DNA from 3 places in the Pseudomonas sp. MPC6 genome. Region 2 is predicted to be linked to each of the others. Evidence: riboswitches for the same ligand, from Rfam matches in the RefSeq annotation. Region 2 holds a riboswitch; each other region holds the start of a gene.
What was found. A riboswitch is a leader RNA that binds a small molecule or an ion and turns the genes downstream of it on or off. The one in region 2 is predicted to bind cobalamin.
Positions count from the first base shown of each region.

Region 1: it holds a riboswitch for cobalamin, as region 2 does, so the genes downstream of both, cobO (cob(I)yrinic acid a,c-diamide adenosyltransferase) here and ELQ88_RS13985 (ABC transporter substrate-binding protein) in region 2, are expected to answer to the same signal.
Region 3: it holds a riboswitch for cobalamin, as region 2 does, so the genes downstream of both, cobW (cobalamin biosynthesis protein CobW) here and ELQ88_RS13985 (ABC transporter substrate-binding protein) in region 2, are expected to answer to the same signal.

Region 1 is NZ_CP034783.1:5,058,743-5,065,557, reverse strand. Features, by position in the region: gene ELQ88_RS25325 (C40 family peptidase) at 1-396, shown strand, start outside; gene ELQ88_RS25320 (class I SAM-dependent methyltransferase) at 414-1,067, shown strand; gene ELQ88_RS25315 (sorbosone dehydrogenase family protein) at 1,215-2,531, opposite strand; cobalamin riboswitch at 2,648-2,882, shown strand; gene cobO (cob(I)yrinic acid a,c-diamide adenosyltransferase) at 2,962-3,573, shown strand; gene ELQ88_RS25305 (cobyrinate a,c-diamide synthase) at 3,570-4,979, shown strand; gene bluB (5,6-dimethylbenzimidazole synthase) at 4,976-5,626, shown strand; gene cbiB (adenosylcobinamide-phosphate synthase CbiB) at 5,623-6,531, shown strand; gene cobD (threonine-phosphate decarboxylase CobD) at 6,524-6,815, shown strand, end outside.
Region 2 is NZ_CP034783.1:2,543,097-2,549,911, reverse strand. Features, by position in the region: gene ELQ88_RS14005 (biopolymer transporter ExbD) at 118-519, opposite strand; gene ELQ88_RS14000 (MotA/TolQ/ExbB proton channel family protein) at 521-1,243, opposite strand; partial or broken gene ELQ88_RS13995 (energy transducer TonB) at 1,330-1,659, opposite strand; gene ELQ88_RS13990 (TonB-dependent siderophore receptor) at 1,912-4,092, shown strand; cobalamin riboswitch at 4,138-4,334, shown strand; gene ELQ88_RS13985 (ABC transporter substrate-binding protein) at 4,476-5,489, shown strand; gene ELQ88_RS13980 (iron ABC transporter permease) at 5,486-6,502, shown strand; gene ELQ88_RS13975 (ABC transporter ATP-binding protein) at 6,499-6,815, shown strand, end outside.
Region 3 is NZ_CP034783.1:3,904,144-3,910,958, reverse strand. Features, by position in the region: gene ELQ88_RS20060 (cobalamin biosynthesis protein) at 1-269, opposite strand, end outside; gene ELQ88_RS20055 (CbtA family protein) at 266-973, opposite strand; gene ELQ88_RS20050 (CbtB-domain containing protein) at 985-1,188, opposite strand; cobalamin riboswitch at 1,308-1,535, opposite strand; cobalamin riboswitch at 1,728-1,941, shown strand; gene cobW (cobalamin biosynthesis protein CobW) at 2,041-3,102, shown strand; gene cobN (cobaltochelatase subunit CobN) at 3,106-6,815, shown strand, end outside.

The DNA.
Region 1 (6,815 bases), 2.5 Mb from region 2:
GACGTACTGTTTCGTGCGCTCGGCCTCGTCGGCACACCTTATCGGTGGGGCGGCAATACGCCGGATTCAGGGTTTGATTGCAGCGGGCTGATCGGCTACGTCTACCGTGATGTTGCCGGTATTTCCTTGCCGCGCACCACCCGCGAGATGATCGGCATGCAGGCGGCGAGTGTCGGCAAGGAAGGCCTGCAAACCGGCGACCTGTTGTTCTTCGCCACCAATGGCGGTTCCCAGGTCAGCCACGCCGGGATCTATGTCGGCGAAGGTCGCTTCGTCCATGCACCGGCCACGGGCGGTACGGTGAAGCTCGACAGCCTGTCCAAGACTTATTGGCAGAAAGCCTACCTGAGCGCCAAGCGTGTGCTGCAACCCGAGCATCTGGCCCATAACCCATAGATTGCAGGGCCCTGGTGATGACCGCTCGCACGCTCAATCTCGATGATTCCCTGTATCAATACCTGCTCGACGTCTCCCTGAGGGAGACGCCGCTGCTCAAGCGCTTGCGCGACGAAACCCAGGCCCTGCCCATGGCGCGCTGGCAGGTGGCGCCGGAGCAGGGGCAGTTTCTCGCGTTGCTGGTGAAGCTCACCGGCGCCAGGCGTGTGCTGGAAGTGGGCACCTTCACCGGGTACAGCGCCTTGTGCATGGCGGCGGCGTTGCCGGACGACGGTTCGCTGATCTGCTGTGATATTCCAGGCGACTACAACGCTACCGCGCGCCGTTACTGGCAGGAAGCGGGTCTGGCGGGGCGGATTGACCTGCGGTTGGCGCCGGCGTTGGAAACCCTGGCCGGGCTGGATCAACCAGGGCAGTTCGACCTGATTTTCATCGATGCCGACAAGGCCAATTACCCGAGTTATCTGGAGCATGCGCTGCGTTTGCTGCGGGTCGGTGGTCTGGCGGTGTTCGATAACACCCTGTGGAGCGGGCGGGTGCTTGAGGGCAACCCGGAAAGCGCAGACACCCGGGCCATCCAGGCGCTCAATCTGGCCTTGAAGGATGATGTGCGGGTGGACCTGTCGTTGTTGCCGTTGGGGGATGGGTTAACGCTCTGCCGTAAACGCTAGGCAGGTGATTTATGGGTGGCTGTGATGGCCTCTTCGCGAGCAAGCCCGCTCCCACACTTGATCTGCGGCGAACACAAAAATGTGAACGCCTGAGGTTAGGTGTGGGAGCGGGCTTGCTCGCGAAGGAGCCGGCACAGTCGCCGACATTTATTTAGCAGCCGTCGACACCCGCCACACCTTGTTCCCCACATCATCCGCCACCAGCAAATCGCCCTGCCGGTCGATCACTACCCCCACCGGACGGCCCATGGCTTTTTCGTCGTCGCTGAGGAACCCGGTGAGCACATCAACCGGTTGCCCCACCGGTTTGCCCGCGCTGAATGGTACGAAAATCACTTTGTAGCCACTGTGCGGGTCGCGGTTCCACGAGCCGTGCTGGCCGATGAATGCGCCCTCCTTGAACTGCGCCGGCAGGCTGTTGCCTTCAGCAAAGGTCAGGCCCAGCGATGCCGTGTGCGGGCCCACTGCGTAGTCCGGCGCAATGGCCTTGGCCACCAGGTCCGGATTCTGCGGGGTCACGCGCACATCGACATGTTGTCCGTAATAGCTGTAGGGCCAGCCGTAGAACCCGCCGTCCTTCACCGAAGTGATGTAGTCCGGTACCAGGTCGCTGCCGATTTCGTCGCGCTCATTGACGGCCGTCCACAGCGCGCCGCTCTGGGGCTCCCAGGCCAGGCCGTTGGGATTGCGGATCCCTGAAGCGAAGATCCGATGGTTGCCGGTGGCGCGATCCACTTCCCAGATCGCCGCGCGACCTTCTTCCTGGTCCATGCCGTTTTCCGCGACATTGCTGTTGGAACCCACTGTCACATACAGCTTGCTCCCGTCCTTGCTGGCGATGACGTTTTTGGTCCAGTGATGATTGAGTGTGCCGCCCGGCAGATCGACCACTTTGATCGGAGGCGACTTGATCGCCGTCTCGCCAGTTTCATAGTGGAAACGCAGCAAGCGGTCCGTATCGGCCACGTACAGGTCAGTGCCGACCAGGGTCATGCCGAACGGCGAATTGAGGTTTTCCAGAAACACCGTACGGGTCTCGGCGATGCCATCGTGGTCCTTGTCCCGCAGCAGCGTGATGCGGTTCGGGCTCGGTACGGCTGCACCGGCACGGCCCATGACTTTCTTCATTACCCAGCCTTTGACACCTTTGCCGTCATCGGGTTTGGGTGGCGCATTGGTCTCGGCGACCAGCACGTCGCCGTTGGGCAATACATACAGCCAGCGCGGGTGATCGAGGCCTTCGGCGAAGGCGGCGACCTGGGTTCCCGTCGCCGCGACGGGTTTTGCACCGTCCGGCCAGCCGATCGCCGGGGCGATGTTCACCGTCGGGATCAGGGTCTTGTTCGGTTCTGGCAACTTGGGCGACGGTCCGGTGCCGTCCATGACTTGCAGGCTGGAGGTTTCACCACAGGCGGCGAGCCCTCCGGCGAGCGCGATGACGATAACGAGCTGGGGCTTGCGCATGCTGATCTTCCCTAAGGACGCGTTGATACAATCATAGAGAAGCCGGGAGGCGCGATGGTTCAACCGGTCAGTCGCAGGGCGCTTTCTCAATTGACGCTCCACCCCCAACCCTCTAACCTTCGCGGCTTGTTTCAGGTGCTCTGTGGCCATGGCCGACGGAGTGAAACAGGGAAGTCGGTGAGTGATGGTCTTCGAACGCTGAAGCCTCATGATCCCGACGCTGCCCCCGCAACGGTAAATGAGTGAAGACTGCGCCTTGAGCCACTGTGTCGAACGCCGACATGGGAAGGCGCGCAGTCAGGCCAGCGCCGCTCATGAGCCCGGAGACCGGCCTGATTCATCCAGCGGCATCACGGTGGGCGATGCCAGGCTTTTTGCCGTCTATTCTTGTGCCTGCCCGCCGTTATCCAGCCTCAACGGAGAGCTCCCCATGACTGATACCCCCGATCGTGATGAACGTCACCTGGCGCGCATGCTGCGCAAAAAAGCCGTGATCGATGAACGCATCGCCAATTCCCCGAACGAATGCGGCCTGCTGCTGGTGCTGACCGGCAACGGCAAAGGCAAGAGCAGTTCGGCCTTTGGCATGCTCGCCAGATCCCTGGGCCATGGCATGCAGTGTGGCGTGGTGCAGTTCATCAAGGGCCGCAACAGCACCGGCGAAGAACTGTTCTTCCGCCGCTTCCCGGAGCAGGTGCGGTTTCATGTGATGGGCGAGGGCTTCACCTGGGAGACCCAGGATCGTCAGCGCGATATCGCGGCCGCCGAAGCCGCCTGGGCAGTGTCCCGCGAACTGCTGAGCGATCCGTCCATCGGCCTGGTGGTGCTGGATGAGTTGAACATCGCGCTCAAGCACGGTTATCTCGACCTCGATCAGGTGCTCGGCGACTTGCAGGCGCGTCCGCCGATGCAGCATGTGGTGGTCACCGGTCGTGGCGCCAAACCGGAAATGATCGAGCTGGCCGACACCGTCACCGAAATGGGCGTGATCAAGCACGCGTTCCAGGCCGGGATCAAAGCGCAAAAAGGCGTCGAATTGTGAGTCAACCACGTCATTGCCCGGCGGTCCTGATTGCCGCGCCGGCCTCCGGTCAGGGCAAGACCACCGTCACTGCCGCGCTGGCCCGGTTGCACCGCAATCAGGGGCGCAAGGTGCGGGTCTTCAAGTGCGGTCCGGACTTCCTCGACCCGATGATTCTCGAGCGCGCCAGCGGTGCGCCGGTGTATCAACTGGACATGTGGATGGTCGGCGAGCAGGAAAGTCGTCGACTGTTGTGGGAAGCCGCAGCTGTTGCCGACCTGATCCTGATCGAAGGGGTCATGGGGCTGTTCGACGGTACGCCGTCCAGCGCCGACCTGGCGCGACACTTCGGGGTACCGGTGCTGGGTGTGATCGATGGCACTGCCATGGCGCAGACCTTTGGCGCCCTGGCCCTGGGGCTGGCGCGCTATCAGCCGGACTTGCCGTTTGCCGGAGTGTTGGCCAACCGCGTGGGCACATTGCGCCATGCGCAATTGCTCGAGGGCAGCCTGACTGAAGGCTTGCGCTGGTATGGCGCCTTGTCCAGGGAAACCGGGATCGAACTGCCGAGCCGTCACCTGGGGCTGGTCCAGGCCAGCGAGTTGAACGATCTTGATCTGCGCCTCGACGCCGCGGCCGATGCCCTGGCCAGCAGTTGCGAGGTGGCGTTGCCGCCGGCCGTGGCATTCGCCGCCCCCGATGTGATCGTTGCCGAGCCATTGCTGGCTGGCGTGCGGATCGCCGTGGCCCGTGACGAAGCCTTTGCCTTCACCTACGGCGCGAGCCTGGATCTGCTGCGCGCCATGGGCGCCGAGTTGCTGTTTTTCTCGCCGATCCGTGATGCCCGATTGCCGGACGCAGACAGTCTGTACCTGCCGGGCGGTTATCCGGAATTGCACCATGTGGCGCTGTCACAGAACACCTCGATGCTCGACGCGATTCGCGCTCACCATGGGGCGGGCAAACCGTTGTTGGCCGAGTGTGGCGGGATGTTGTATCTGCTGGATTCGTTGACCGATGTCGAGGGCACTCGAGCTGAACTGGTCGGTTTGCTGGCCGGGGATGCGGTGATGCAGAAGCGTCTGGCGGCGTTGGCCCTGCAGGCGGTTGAACTGCCGGAAGGGTTGCTGCGTGGGCACACTTATCACCATTCGCTGACCAGTACCGGGCTGGAGCCGATTGCCCGTGGGTTAAGCCCGAATGGCGGGCGTGGGGCGGAGGCGGTTTATCGTCAGGGGCGGATGACGGCCTCTTATGTGCATTTTTATTTTCCGTCGAATCCATCGGCGGTTGCCGCACTGTTTGAGCCTGACCGTGAGGACGCCTTCGCGAGCAAGCCCGCTCCCACACTGGACCGCGTCGTACCAGAGACCTCATGGGCACCGCTATCAAATGTGGGAGCGGGCTTGCTCGCGAAGAGGCCATGACTGACAACGCATTTTCCGAAGCCGAACGCGCTGCCGTCTACCGTGCCATCGCCGAACGCCGCGACATGCGCCACTTCAGCGGTGGCACCGTCGCGCCCGAACTACTGCGACGCCTGCTCGAAGCCGCCCACCAGGCCCCGAGCGTGGGCCTGATGCAACCCTGGCGCTTCATCCGCATCAGCGACCGCGCCCTGCGCGGCAAAATCCAACAGCTGGTGGAAGAAGAACGCATCCGCACCGCGGAAGCCCTCGGCGAGCGCAGCGACGAATTCATGAAGCTCAAGGTCGAAGGCATCAACGACTGCGCCGAAGTGCTGGTCGCCGCGCTGACGGACGATCGCGATCGGCATATCTTCGGCCGCCGTACTTTGCCGGAAATGGACATGGCCTCCTTGTCCTGTGCGATCCAGAACCTGTGGCTGGCGTCCCGTGCCGAAGGGCTGGGCATGGGCTGGGTCTCTTTGTTCGAGCCGCAAGCCCTGGCCGCCTTGCTGGAAATGCCCGTTGGCGCCAAACCGTTGGCCGTGCTGTGCCTGGGTCCGGTCGAGGCGTTTTATCCAGCGCCGATGCTTGCCCTGGAAGGCTGGGCGCAAGCGCGTCCGCTTAGCGAATTGTTGTATGAAAATTATTGGGGAGTGAGTCAATGAGTGTGGCGTTGTTGAGTGTCGCCGCGGTGGCGCTGGATGCGCTGCTGGGTGAACCCAAACGCTGGCATCCGCTGGTGGCGTTCGGCCGTTTTGCCGACCGCATCGAGCAACGCTTCAACAGCGAAGGTCGCGGCTGGCGCAGTCACGGCGTCACCGCCTGGTTCATCGCGGTCGTGCCGCTGACCTTGCTGGCCACGGCGTTTTCCTGGGCGCCTTATGTCGGCTGGATCGTCGAAATCCTCGCGCTCTATTGTGCCCTCGGCATGCGCAGCCTCGGTGAACACGTCGAGCCAGTGGCCAAGGCCCTGCGCAGCGATGATCTTGAAGAAGCGCGCAAACGCGTGGGTTATCTGGTCAGCCGCCAGACCAGCGAACTGGATAAAACCGAAGTCGCCCGGGCTGCCACCGAATCGGTGCTGGAGAACGGCAGCGACGCGGTATTTGCCGCGCTGTTCTGGTTCGCCGTGGCGGGGGCGCCCGGCGTGGTGTTGTATCGGCTGAGCAACACCCTCGATGCGATGTGGGGTTACCGTAACGACCGCTTCGAACGTTTCGGCTGGGCCGCGGCCAGGATCGACGACGTGCTCAACTACATTCCCGCACGCCTGGTGGCGTTGACCTACGCGCTGCTCGGCAAGACTCGCCTGGCGTTGAAATGCTGGCGCACCCAGGGGCCGACCTGGGACAGCCCGAATGCCGGGCCGGTGATGGCCGCCGGGGCGGGTGCGCTCGGCGTCGAGTTGGGCGGGGCGGCGATCTATCACGGTGAATTGCATCAGCGTCCGCAATTGGGTGAAGGCCCGCCGGCGGATGCCGACTCCATCGACCGTGGCTGGCAATTGGTCAAGCGCGGGGTATGGTTATGGTTGCTGATTCTGTGCGTGGGGGCTGAATTCCATGCTTGAGCACGGAGGTCGATTGCGCCAGGCGGCGCACGAATACGGCATCGCCGAAGCCGACTGGCTGGACCTGTCCAGCGGCCTCGCGCCCTGGCCATTTGCGGTCCCGGATATCCCGTTGCGTGCCTGGGCGCGATTGCCGGAAACCGATGACGGTCTGGAGCAGGCGGCCTGCGATTACTACGGCGCCGCACAAGTACTGCCGGTGGCCGGTTCGCAAATGGCGATCCAGCTGTTGCCGCGTTTGCGGCGCATCGGCAAGGTCGGCGTGCTCTCGCCCTGTTACGCCG
Region 2 (6,815 bases):
CACGTCGGAAATTTCCGTATTTCAGAAATATTTTATTTTGAAAGAACCAAAAAAAGCCGCCCTCCAGCCTGGAGAGCGACCCAAAAAATAAACATCGACCTTTCCTTAATGGTCCCCCTACTTCGCCGTAATCACCGACAACTTGGTAATCCCCGCCCGTTCAATAGACGCCATCGCCCGCGCCACCTCGCCATAATTCACCCCGTTATCCGCCTGTAGTTGCACCCGCACATCAGGGTTTTTCGCCTTGGCCGCCTGCAGGTTGAACTCGAGCAGGTCCGCCTGGATTTCGTCCTTGTTGATGAACACCTTGCCCTTGTCGTCGATGCTCACCACCAGCGGATCTTTCTGCTCCACCGGCGCCACCGCCTCGGTCTTCGGCAGGTTGATCGGGATCGCATTGGTCAGCAGCGGCGCGGTGACGATGAACACCACCAGCAGCACCAACATCACGTCCACCAAGGGCGTGACATTGATTTCGCTGAGCACTTCATCGCTGTCTTGTGTGGAAAAGGCCATCTCAGGACGCCTCCTTGACTTTCTGCCCGGCGACGGTCGCGCCGGACTTGCTCAGTACCGGGTGCAGCAGCACGCGGAATGCGTTTTTCTGCGCCAGGCTGTAGAAGTCGTGGGCGAAGTCGTCGAGGTCGGCGGCGGTCAGCTTCAGGCGCCGCAGGAAGTAGTTGTACACCAGCACCGCCGGCACCGCGACGGCGATGCCGACACCGGTGGCGACCAGCGCAGCGCCGATCGGCCCGGCCACGGTTTCCAGGCTCGCCGAGCCCGCGGCACTGATGCCTTTCAAGGCCGACATGATGCCCCAGACGGTGCCGAACAGACCGATGAAGGGCGAGGTGCTGCCGATGCTCGCGAGGATTGCCAGGCCGCTTTCCAGCGAGCGCCGCTCACGCACGATCTGCTGGCGCAGGGCGCGCTCGAGGCGGTTCTGGTGGTTGATCGACTGATTGAGGTCAGTGCCCGGTTGATCGCTGACCTGGATCGCCGCGTAACCGGCCAGTGCCACGCGAGCGGCGGCGCCCGGTTGGCTATGGGCCAATTCAGCGGCGGAATCGAGACTGGGGGCGGCCCAGAAGTGTTTATGGAATTTGCGGTCCTGGGTCTTCAGGCGGGTGAACTGCACGCCCTTGAGCAAGGCCAGGCCCCATGTCGCGACAGAGAAGATAATCAACAGCCAGATGACGGCGTGTTCGATGGATTCGAAGGGGGATGCAATCAGGTTCATGGTCAGGCTCTCCAACAAGGCAATGGATCAGTTGTAGCGATGCGCCTTTTGTCAGGTGGCCCGCGGTCGATATCGTGAGGGTTGAGTTACTTGATTTTGAAGTCGATGGGCACGCTGACCCAGCCGTCCTGGGCGACATCGCCCTGCTTGGCCGGGACGAAACTCCAGCGTTTGACTGCGGCCAGGGCGGCGGCGTCGAGTTGATCGCGGCCACTGCTTTTCTGGATCTGGATGTCGCCGGGTTTGCCGCTGGCCAGGACATGCACCCGCAACAGCACCGTGCCTTCCCAGCCGCGACGCATGGCCAGCGAGGGGTATTCCGGCGCCGGGTTTTTCAGGTAACCGGCACTGGCCGACGCCGGGGTCACCGGTTTCGGTGCGGGGGGAGCTGGGGCGGCGACCGGTTGTGGCGGCGCGGTGGATGCGAAGGATGTCGAGATCTGAAAGCCTTAGGATAATCACCGATTCTTACTAGTAAAAAAAAGCGGAAACCCATTAATGGGTTTCCGCTTTTTTGTACCTGGTACCTGGCCAACTGCTCTTTACCGCCTATCCGGATCGATAACGGCGGACGCGACTAGATCCTCTTGTATGATGCCTCGCTTCAAGAGCGGGCCGCGGATCCCGGTGTCCGCCCGGCCCGTGATCGCAATCGTCGAGGAGTATTCATGGATAGGCTTTACCGGACGTCCCGCAAGGGAGTGTCCGCACCACGGTTCACGCTCAATCTTCTGGCCTTGGGCCTGCTGTTGGCCGACACCGCGCAGGCCGCCGACACCGAACTCCCGGCGCTGACCGTGACGGGCGAAGACACCTCTGGCTACCAGGCCCATAGCGCCTCGGTCGGCGGTTTCGACGCCGCGCCATTGCTCGATACGCCGGCCTCGATTTCAGTGGTCACCGAAGCCTTGATCAAGGATCGGCAGGCCCGCCTGCTCAGCGAAGTCCTGCAGAACGATGCCTCGGTGGGTGAGAGCTACGCGCCGGTCGGCTACTACGAAAACTTCGTCGTGCGTGGCTTCTCGCTCAACTCCGCCAGCAGCTACAAGATCAACGGCCGCACCATCACCGGCGAGCAGAACGTCGGCCTGGAAAACAAACAACAGGTGGAATTGCTCAAGGGGCTTTCCGGCTTGCAGAGCGGCGTCAGCGAGCCCGGCGGGCTGGTCAACTACGTGACCAAGCGGCCGGCCGACGTGCGTTCGGTCACTGTCTCCACGGACGACCGTGGCAGCGGCTACCTGGCCACAGACGTGGGCGGATTCTTCGGCAATGAACAGCAGTTCGGGCTACGCGCCAACGTGGCCCATGAAGAGCTGCATTCCTATGTCGAGCACACTAATGGCCAGCGCGACTTCGCCTCCCTGGCCTTCGACTGGAACATCAGCCCCGATGCCCTGCTGCAACTGGATGCCGAGTACCAGACCAGGGAACAGCGCGCCGCACCGGGCTATCAATTGCTTGGCGGCACCCGCCTGCCACACCACGCCTCGCCGAAAAAACTGCTGGCCCATCAGAGCGGCTCGAAACCCGTCACCACTGATGCGCTGAACCTCAACGGCAACTTCGAATATCGCTTCAGCGACACCTGGAAAGGCAATGTCAGCGCCTCGCGCAGCCGGGTGGTGATCGATGACTACAGCTCGTTCGCCTGGGGTTGCTACGGTTCCGCCAGTTGCGCCAGCGCCGCGGTGCCCAACTACTTCAGCCCCGAGGGCGACTACGACATCTACGACTTCCGCAGCCCTGACGATACCCGCCGCAATGACGAGGTACAGGCTGCCTTCACTGGCGACTTCGACACCGGTGGCCTTGGTCATGAACTGAGCGTAGGCACCAGCGCGTTTCGCCGCGTGGTGGATAAACGCGACACCATCAACGTGATGATCGGCAGCGCCAATATCGATAGCGAACCAGCAGATTTTCCGCGCTACGACGGTCCGCTCAACGACGCCTATCGACGCCTTGACAGCCGCCAGTACGGGCTGTTCTTCAATGACCGGATCAGCTTCAACGAACAATGGCAGACCGTGCTCGGCGGGCGTGAAGTGCGCCTGGATGAAGAGACCTTCGACAGCCAGGGCGAGACCACCCGGCATACCCAACGCTATGTGTTCCTGCCCCAGGCCGCGATGATCTACAAGCCGCTGCACAACCTGGCGCTGTACACCCGCTACAGCAAGGGCTTGTCCCTGGGTGGCGAAGCGGCCTGGTTCACCACCAACGCCTTTGAAATCCTCGTGCCAACCGTGTCCCGGCAAATCGAGGCGGGCATCAAGTACGACTGGCAGCGCATCAGCCTGGCCGCGGCGCTGTTCCAGATCCGCCAGGCGTACCAGTACTCCCGGCCCAATGACGACGGCACCTTCACCTTCACCCAGCAGGGCGAACAGAAGAACACCGGCCTGGAACTCTCGGCCAATGGCTGGGCCAGCCAGCGCCTGCAGATCGCCGCCAGTGTCGCGGCGATCCGCGCCCGGGTCAGCGACAGCGGCACGCCGGCCTATGAAGGGCATCAGGCAATCAATGTGCCGACGCTGCGCGCCAGCTTCCAGGGCGACTACGCCCTGCCCGGGATCGATGGCCTGGCCCTGCTCGGCGGGATGCAATACAGCGCCAGCAAATACGCCAATCGCCAGGGCGGGGTAGAGACCGGGGCCTACGCCATTTTCAATCTCGGCAGCCGCTACAGCACCCGCATCGACGGTTACGACACGGTGTTCCGCCTGACCGTGGACAACCTGTTCGACAAGCGCTACTGGCGTGACGCCGGCGAATACCTGGGCGACGGCTACCTGTTCCAGGGTGCGCCGCTGACGGCCCGGTTGAGCGCCTCGATCAACTTCTGATGGTTGCGCCACGAAAAAATACTGGACCGTTGATCGCCATGATCGACTACCATGCCGGCCGCCGGTTTCCACATGGGATTAATAGGGAATCCGAGATGCCCGACACGGCATCAATCGGAACTGCCCCCGCAACTGTAGGTGCTGAGCCTGCTCCTGAACTGCCACTGGGATCACTCCCGGGAAGGCTGGAGCCAGGCGATGACGCATCAGTCAGGAGACCTGCCGGCCAAGCAAATCACTAACCGGCGGGGTGTCCGGGAAGGACATCCTTGCGCCGTGCGTCACCTCCGGTGAGTGCTACGTCCGTGCTTTAACGGCAGCGTTCGATGATGTGTTTCCAGGCCGTGCCCCTGCTCCGAGTACGGTCAACTGGAGATTGCGTCATGCTGCTGTCACGCCTTGCCACCCTCGTCACCGCCCTGGGTCTGTCCACCCTCGCGCATGCGGCCCCGACCCACTATCCCCTGACGGTCGAGAACTGCGGCAGCAAGCTGACCTTCGAGCAGGCGCCGAGCCGCGCCGTGACCATCGGCCAGGCCGGCACCGAAATGCTCTACGCCATGGGGCTTGGCCCCACGCTGGTCGGCACCTCGCTGTGGTTCAACGATGTGCTGGCCACGTACAAGACCGAGAACGACCGGATCCAACGCCTGGCCGATAACGAGCCGAGTTTCGAGTCGGTGATCGGCAAACGCCCGCAACTGGTGGCCGTGGAACTGGAGTGGATGGTCGGCCCGAAAGGCGTGGTCGGTACCCGCGAGCAGTTTCACGAGCTGCAGATCCCGACCTACCTGATGCCCTCCGACTGCGAAGCCAAGGACAATCTGGTCGGCGCCGACGGCACACGCCTGGAGGCGTTTCGCATCGACAGCATTTACAAGAGCATCAGCCAATTGGCCGAGATCTTCGATGTGCAGGAACGTGGCCGGCAGTTGAACGACGAACTCAAGGCCAGCCTGGCGAAGTCTGTCGCCACGGTGCGGAACAAGGACCTGAAGCACACCAGTGCGCTGTTCTGGTTCTCCAGTGCCAGTCTGGATATCGACCCTTATGTCGCCGGCCACAAGGGCATTCCCGACTTCATGCTCAATACCTTGGGCGTGCGCAACGTGGTGCAATCCAACGAAGAATGGCCGACCGTCGGCTGGGAAACCATCGCCAAGGCCAACCCGACTTTCCTGGTCATCGCCCGCATGGATCGCCGTCGTTTCCCCGCTGACGACCATCTGCAGAAACTGGCATTCCTGCGCAGCGACCCGGTGACCCGCAACATGGACGCGGTGAAAAACAACCGCATCATCATCCTGGACGCCATGGCCATGCAGGCCAGCGTCAGAATGTTCGACGGTCTTGAAACCCTGGCAACGGCCATCAACGGCTATGACTTGCCAAAATGACCAGGACGTTGATTCGCACATTCCTGGCCGCCGTGACCCTGCTGCTGGCCGTCATTGCCGGTGTGGCCATCGGTGAAACGCCCATCGCCCCGGGTGTGGTGGTCCAGGTGCTGGCCAATAAACTGTGGGCTGCCGGTCATGTCCTCGACCCGATCGACGAAGGCATCGTCTGGAATTATCGCCTGACCCGCGCGCTGGTGGCGGCGGCCTGCGGTGCGGGCCTGGCCACTTGCGGGGTGGTCCTGCAATCGCTGTTGCGCAATCCGTTGGCCGATCCTTACCTGCTGGGTATCTCCGCCGGCGCCTCGACGGGCGCGGTGCTGGTGGCGTTGCTGGGGCTGGGGGCGGGCCTGATTTCGCTGTCGGTCGGGGCGTTTGCCGGGGCTGTGGCCGCCTTCGCCCTGGTGGTATTGCTGGCCCGTGCCAGCGGCTCACCCGGCGGCACCGGGCAAATCATCCTCGCGGGGATTGCCGGTTCGCAGCTATTCAATGCGCTCACGGCGTTCCTGATCACCAAGTCGGCCAGTTCCGAGCAGGCCCGGGGCATCATGTTCTGGTTGCTGGGCAATCTCAGCGGGGTGCGCTGGCCGTCGGTGTGGCTGGCCGTCCCGGTGGCAGTGGCCGGTCTCGCCGTTTGCCTGTGGCATCGGCGGGCGCTGGACGCCTTCACCTTTGGTGCCGACTCCGCCGCTTCGCTCGGCATCCCGGTACGCCGGGTGCAATTGCTGCTGATCAGCTGCGCCGCCCTGGTGACGGCCGTGATGGTCTCGATTGTCGGCTCCATCGGTTTCGTCGGGCTAGTCATTCCCCATGCCGTGCGACTGCTGCTGGGCACCCGCCATGCGCGCCTGCTGCCGGCCAGTGCGCTGGGGGGTGCGCTGTTTCTGATCGCCGCCGATGTCCTGTCCCGGACATTGATCAAAGGCCAGGTGATCCCGGTCGGGGTCATCACGGCATTGGTCGGCGCGCCGGTGTTCGCGTTGATCCTGATCGGCAGGAGGAATGCCCGATGAATGCCGCCACCCCTGTTATCGGCGATTGTGTGCTGAGCTGTTCCAGCCTCGGCTTCCAGGTCCGCGACGCCGAGTTGCTGCACGATATCCACCTGGACATCCGCCGAGGCGAAACCCTGGGCATCGTCGGGCCCAACGGTTCGGGGAAATCCACGCTGCTCAAACTGCTGGCCGGCGTGCGTGTGCCGAGCCGGGGCGACATTCACCTCAACGGCCAGCGCCTCAAGACGCTGGCGCGGCGAACCGTTGCGCAAACCCTGGCGGTGGTCGAGCAACAGGCCGACACGCTGGATGCCATCAACGTGTTTGATGC
Region 3 (6,815 bases), 1.4 Mb from region 2:
ATGTCCGAGCGGTGGCTGAGTTGCGGTTGATAGCCGGCCAATTGTTCGCTGCTGAAATACATCAGCGGCAGCGCGAGCTGTGCGGCCAGTTCGATCAGGCCCGGTTCTTCGCGCTTCAGGTCGATGCTGGCTAGTGCCTTGACCTGGTGTAGCTCGATGCGATGAGCCTGCAGCGCCTGGTCGAGCAATGCCCGCAACGTGCCGACGGGGCAGCCGCGCTGGCAGCCCAGGCCGACCACCAGGGTCGGCAAGGTGCTGTTATCCGTCATGCGTGGTATTGGCCAGCGCTTTTGCGGCGGAACAACCAGGCGCTGATCAGGCCCAGGGCCAGCCAGAACGCGACGTTGGTCAGCTGCGAAGCGATTTTGAACTGCGACTCGAGCGCTTCCGGAGCGAGCATCGAGTGCACTTCCGGTTGTGGCGCGCCTATCACGTGGGGCACGGCGAGGATGGCGACGCCGAGGACCTTCATCAGCCAGTGACGGCTGAACACGATCAGGGCGATGCCGGCTGCGGTGGAGGCGGCAGTGCCGATCCACCAGACCTGCCGCTGCGCCAGATCGGCCGCGACAGTTCCCGGCAGTTCAGGCGGCAGGCCGAGGGTCGGCGCGAGCACGAAGGTCGCATAGCCGGCCAGGCCCCAGAGCAGGCCTTGAGAGGTGTTGGTCGGGGCGCGCAAGGTGTAGAGGCCGGCGAGCATCAACGCGAAACCGACCGCGACCACCAGGTTGCCACCGGTGGTCGACAGCACGCGCTGCCAGCCGTCTTCCGGCTCCCAGGCCTCGGCGTCATGGCTGTGAGCGGCGACAGCACCTGCGGCGTGCTCATGCACTTCAACAGCCGCCGGCTCGGATTTTTCGTAGGTCTCGGCCTGCAGAATCAGCGGCGACACCCAGAAACTTTGCAGCAGGGTCAGCAACAGGGCGGCCAGCAGCCCGGTGAAACCTGCGGTTTGCGCGATACGCTTGATCATGTCGGCAGGTCTCAATGGCACGGGAAGGCGGCGCTGTGACGGGTATCGTGCGCGGCATTGTGCACCGCTTCGATGTGCGAGAAACCGGCAAAATAGACCAGGCACACGCCGAGGATCGACGCGCAGGCGGCGGCGGTCAGGCGTTGAGTCAGGGTCGTGGTGCTGCTGGCGGTGCTCTTGTCTGTGTTGCTGCCGGTGCTGCTGATGATCGACATGGCGCTTCCCTCTGGTCTGTCAGTGGGTGAATAGAGCGCATGGAAGACCCCTGCGAGTCGCGCACGCAGAGGTTCAAACAGCGCCCGCCCACCGCGGGTTTGTTATTCAGTGAGCATAATGGTCACTTTGTGTTGCGGGCCGGTCTCCGGGCTCACGAGGGGCTTTGGCTTTCGCCGTGACCTGCAAGCATCACCTTCCCATGCCGAACGCTGGCACAGTGGATCTGACGCTTCGCTCGCTTACCGTTGCGGGGGCAGCACCGGACTGACATGGCCTTGAGTAAAGCACATGATTCACCGGTTTCCCGTTTCACCCTGTGAAGGGCACCCGTAACAAGGCGTGTAGGAGAGCATGGGCGGGGGTTGGGCGTCAATTGGCAAGGGTTCTCACTTGATACCGAGGCGCTCCATTCGCGGGCGAGCCTCGCGCCTGCAGGTCGGCGGCGCTCTTGTAGGAGAGAGCGGTGCGGCGATCCGACTTGCCCGCGAAGGCGTCCTGACGGCTGACCACAAGACATTGACCCGCCCCCACACCATGCGTAGCCTTGCGCATTCGAGGTTCTTCGGCATTTGCCGAAGCTAAGAAGGGAACGCGGTCGATGCCGCGGCTGCCCCCGCAACTGTGAACGGTGATGTTCGCTGCCACGCCACTGCAAACCCTGTGCAACGGGTTCGCGGGAAGGCGCAGCAAACGCCAGTCCAACGACTGGCACACCGTCAGCCAGGAGACCTGCCTCGACACAGATTCTCACTACAACCGGGCGGGGTGATCCGGTGGCGAACTCTTCCGCGCGCGCATCCGTCGCAGCGATTGTCGTCCCGTATGCCCGCCACCTTGCCAAAGGGCATCCGATGAAAACACTGGCCAAACTTCCCGTCACCATCGTTACCGGCTTCCTCGGTTCGGGCAAGACCACCTTGCTGCGGCACATGCTCGACAACGCCCAGGGCCGTCGCATCGCGGTGATCGTCAACGAGTTCGGCGAGCTGGGCATCGATGGCGAAATCCTCAAGCAGTGCGCCATCGGCTGCACCGAGGAAGAAGCCAACGGCCGCGTCTACGAGCTGGCCAACGGCTGCCTGTGCTGCACCGTCCAGGAAGAATTCTTCCCGGTGATGCGTGAACTGGTGGCCCGTCGCGGCGACCTCGACCACATCCTCATCGAAACCTCGGGCCTGGCCCTGCCAAAACCCCTGGTGCAAGCCTTCCAGTGGCCGGAAATCCGCAGCGCCTGCACCGTTGACGCGGTGATCACCGTGGTCGACAGCCCGGCCGTCGCCGCCGGCACCTTCGCCGCATTCCCGGACCAGGTCGACGCCCAGCGCAAACTCGACCCGAACCTGGACCACGAATCGCCGCTGCACGAACTGTTCGCCGACCAACTGGCCAGCGCCGACCTGGTGATCCTCAACAAGGCCGACCTGATCAGCCCTGAAGACCTGGCCCGTGTGCGCCTGGAAGTCGCCGAAGAACTGCCGCCCGCGGTGAAAGTCATCGAAGCCAGCAGCGGCCGCCTGCCGCTGGACGTACTGATCGGCCTCGGTGTCGGTTCCGAAGCGCACATCGACAGTCGTCACAGCCATCATGATCATCACCATGAAGGCGAGGACGATCACGACCACGACGCCTTCGATTCGATCTCCATCGAACTGCCGCAAGCCGACGAAAGCCTGCTGCTGGATGCCTTGACCCAACTGGTGGTCCAGCACGGCATCCTGCGAGTCAAAGGGTTCGCCGCGATCCCGGGCAAGCCGATGCGCCTGCTGATCCAGGGCGTGGGCACGCGCTTCGACAAGCATTTCGACCGTCGGTGGGGCGCCGATGAAGTGCGCACCACGCGCCTGGTGTTGATCGGCCAGGAACTGGACGCGACGCTGCTCGAAGCGCAATTGCGCGCCGCACTCAGCGTCTAAGCCATGCACCTGCTCAGGACCCAGCCCGGCGGTTTCGTGTCGGATGACAATATCGCCGACCTTGGACAGACCCCCGCCGAGCTGGTGATCCTGTGCAGCGGCGACTCCAGCCTGGCGCTGCTCGCCGAAGCGGCGCAGCAGTTGCCGGACGATTACCCGAGCGTGCGCCTGGCCAACCCGATGCAGGTGCAGAATCATGCCTCGGTCGACCTGTATGTCGACCAGGTCCTGCGTCACGCCAAGGTCATTCTGCTGTCCCTGCACGGTGGCATCGCCTATTGGCGTTACGGCGTCGAGCGGCTGGTGGAGTTGTCGGGGCGCGGTGTGCAGCTGATCCTGGTGCCGGGCGATGACCGTCCGGACCCGGAACTCAGCGACCTGAGCACTGTGGTTGCGCAAGACCGCGACCGACTCTGGCATTACCTGCGGCAGGGTGGCATGGCCAATGCCCTCGATCTGTTTCGCTGTCTCGCCACTCGTTGGCTGGATCGCGACTACGCCTGGGCCGAGCCGCAGACCCTTGCGCGCACCGCGATCTACCATCCACGCCAAAGCCCCGCCGCGCTGCAGGATTGGCAAGCCGACTGGCAGGCCGATCAACCGGTAGCGGCCGTGCTGTTTTACCGCTCGCATCTGCAGGCGGCGAACACCGCGTTCATCGATGTGTTCTGCCAGCGCCTGCAGGCGGCGGGGCTTAACCCGTTGCCGATTGCGGTCGCCAGTCTGAAAGAGCCCGGCTGCCTGGCCGTGGTCGAGGACCTGCTGGATGAGGTGGCTGCCGGGGTGATTCTCAACACCACCGGTTTCGCCCAGTCCAGCCCCGAAGCGCCGCAGTTGCGGCCGTTTCGCCGCAACATTCCAGTGATTCAGGCCATTTGCGCCCAAGACAACGAACCCGGCTGGCGCGCCAGCGAGCAGGGCCTCGGTCCGCGTGACCTGGCGATGCACATCGCGCTGCCGGAGCTGGACGGACGGATCATCAGCCGGCCGATCAGTTTCAAGGACCTGGCCTGGCGCAGCGAGCGCAGTCAGTCGGACGTGGTGTGTTATCGACCGCAACCGGAACGCATGGATTTCGTCGCCGAACTGGCGCGGCGCTGGATTGATCTGGCACGGGTACCCAATGGCGAGAAACGCATCGCGCTGATCCTGGCCAACTACCCGACCCGCGACGGTCGCATCGGCAATGGGGTCGGCCTCGACACACCTGCCGCCGCGCTGAACATCCTGCGTGCGCTGCATAAAGAAGGTTATCCGCTACCGGCCGAACTGCCAGACAGCGGCACCGCGTTGATCCAGCAGTTGCTCGGCGGCGTCAGCAACGACCTCGACACCCTCGACCAGCGACCGTGCCATCAAAGCCTGGCACTGAACGACTACCGTCTGATGTTCGACGCGCTCCCCGAAGCCAACCGTCAGGCCGTGCTGGAACGCTGGGGCGGCCCCGAAAGCGATCCGATGTTCCGCGGCGGGCGGATGATGATTGCCGGTTTGCGCTTCGGCCTGACCTTCGTCGGCATTCAACCGGCCCGGGGCTATCAGGTCGATCCGAGCGCGGTCTACCATGACCCGGACCTGGTGCCGCCGCATGGCTATCTCGCGTTCTATTTCTGGCTGCGCAACACCTATGGCGCCCACGGCGTGATACATGTCGGCAAGCACGGCAACCTTGAATGGCTGCCGGGCAAGGGCGTCGGCCTGTCGGAACAGTGCTGGCCGGATGCGCTGCTCGGGCCGCTGCCGAACATCTACCCGTTCATCGTCAACGACCCGGGCGAAGGCGCCCAGGCCAAGCGCCGTACCCAGGCGGTGATCATCGATCACCTGATGCCGCCGCTGACCCGCGCCGAAACCTACGGGCCGCTGCGCAACCTCGAGTTGCTGGCCGACGAATATTACGAAGCGCAATTGCTCGATCCCCGGCGCGCCCGGGAATTGCAGCGGGACATTCTGCAACTGGTGCGCGACAGCCACATCGACCGCGAACTGCAACTGGATGAAAAACTCGACAGCGATGCCGATGCGGCGATCTGGCTGCCGCGTCTGGACACCTACCTGTGCGACTTGAAAGAGTCGCAGATCCGCGATGGCTTGCACATTTTCGGCGAATCGCCGACCGGGCGTTTGCGTATCGATACCTTGCTGGCCCTGCTGCGAATTCCCCGTGGCGACGGGCGAGGGGCGCAATCGAGTGTGTTGCGGGCATTGGCCAAGGCCTTCGATCTGGGGTTCGATCCGCTGGATTGTGCGCTGGCAGAACCATGGACCGGACCGCGGCCGATTGAACTGCAATCCCTCACCGATGAAGTCTGGCGCACCGCCGGTGACACACGCGAACGCCTGGAATTGTTCGCCGCTCAACTCATCTCGCAGACAGTGAATCCTCCTCAAGCCAACCCAAAACCCCGTGGGAGCGAGCTTCCACAGGGTCCCGGTTGGTCTGAAGTAAGCGCCATCATCGACAGCCTGCGCGAAGTCGTCGCGCCGCGCCTGGATGCCTGCGGCCCGGCGGAAATGCGCGGCCTGCTCGATGCCTTGAGCGGTCGTTTCGTCATGGCCGGCCCCAGCGGTGCACCCAGCCGCGGGCGCCTGGACGTGCTGCCGACCGGGCGCAACTTCTATTCGGTGGACGTGCGCAACCTGCCGACCACCACCGCGTGGCGCATCGGTTTCCAGTCGGCCAACCTGATGCTTGAACGGCACCTGCAAGACCATGGTGATCACTTGCGCCAGCTCGGCCTGTCGGTCTGGGGCACCGCGACCATGCGCACCGGCGGCGATGACATCGCCCAGGCCATGGCGCTGATGGGCGTGCGGCCGGTCTGGGCCACCGGCAGTCAGCGGGTCGACGATTTCGAGATCCTGCCGCTGAGTCTGCTCGACCGTCCGCGGGTGGACGTGACCTTGCGCGTGTCCGGCTTCTTCCGGGATGCCTTTGCCAACCTGATCCGCCTGTTCGACGCCGCCGTGCAAGCGGTCGCCGCCCTCGACGAGCCGGACGACCTCAACCCGTTGGCGGCCAAGGTCCGCACCGAGCGTGAAACGCTGCTGCAGTCGGGTCTGGATGAAGAGACGGCTCGACGCCAGGCCGGTTGGCGCATCTTTGGTGCCAAGCCCGGTGCCTACGGCGCGGGCGTGCAAGGCGCGATCGACGGTCGCCTGTGGCAAAGCCGCCAGGACCTGGCCGAGGTTTACCTGAACTGGGGCGGTTACGCCTACGGCGGTTCCGACGAAGGCACCGCCGCCCGTGAACAGTTCGCCCAGCGCTTGAGCCAGGTGCAGGCGGTGCTGCAAAACCAGGACAACCGCGAGCACGACTTGCTCGATTCCAACGACTATTACCAATTCCAGGGCGGTATGCTCGCTGCCGTGGAAAGCCTCAGCGGCGCACCGGCGGCCAGTTACCACGGCGATCACAGCCAGCCGGACCTGCCGAAGATCCGCACCCTGAAGGAAGAGCTGAACCGGGTGATCCGTTCCCGGGCCGCCAACCCGAAGTGGATCGACGGCGTGAAGCGCCATGGCTATAAAGGCGCGTTCGAACTGGCGGCCACGGTCGACAATCTGTTTGCTTTCGACGCGACGACGCAGTTGATTGACGATCACCAGTACGCATTGCTGGCGGACGCTTATCTGCTGGACCCGGCGACCCGGGACTTTGTTCGCGAGCACAATCCCCATGCACTGCGCGACATGACCGAACGCCTGCTGGA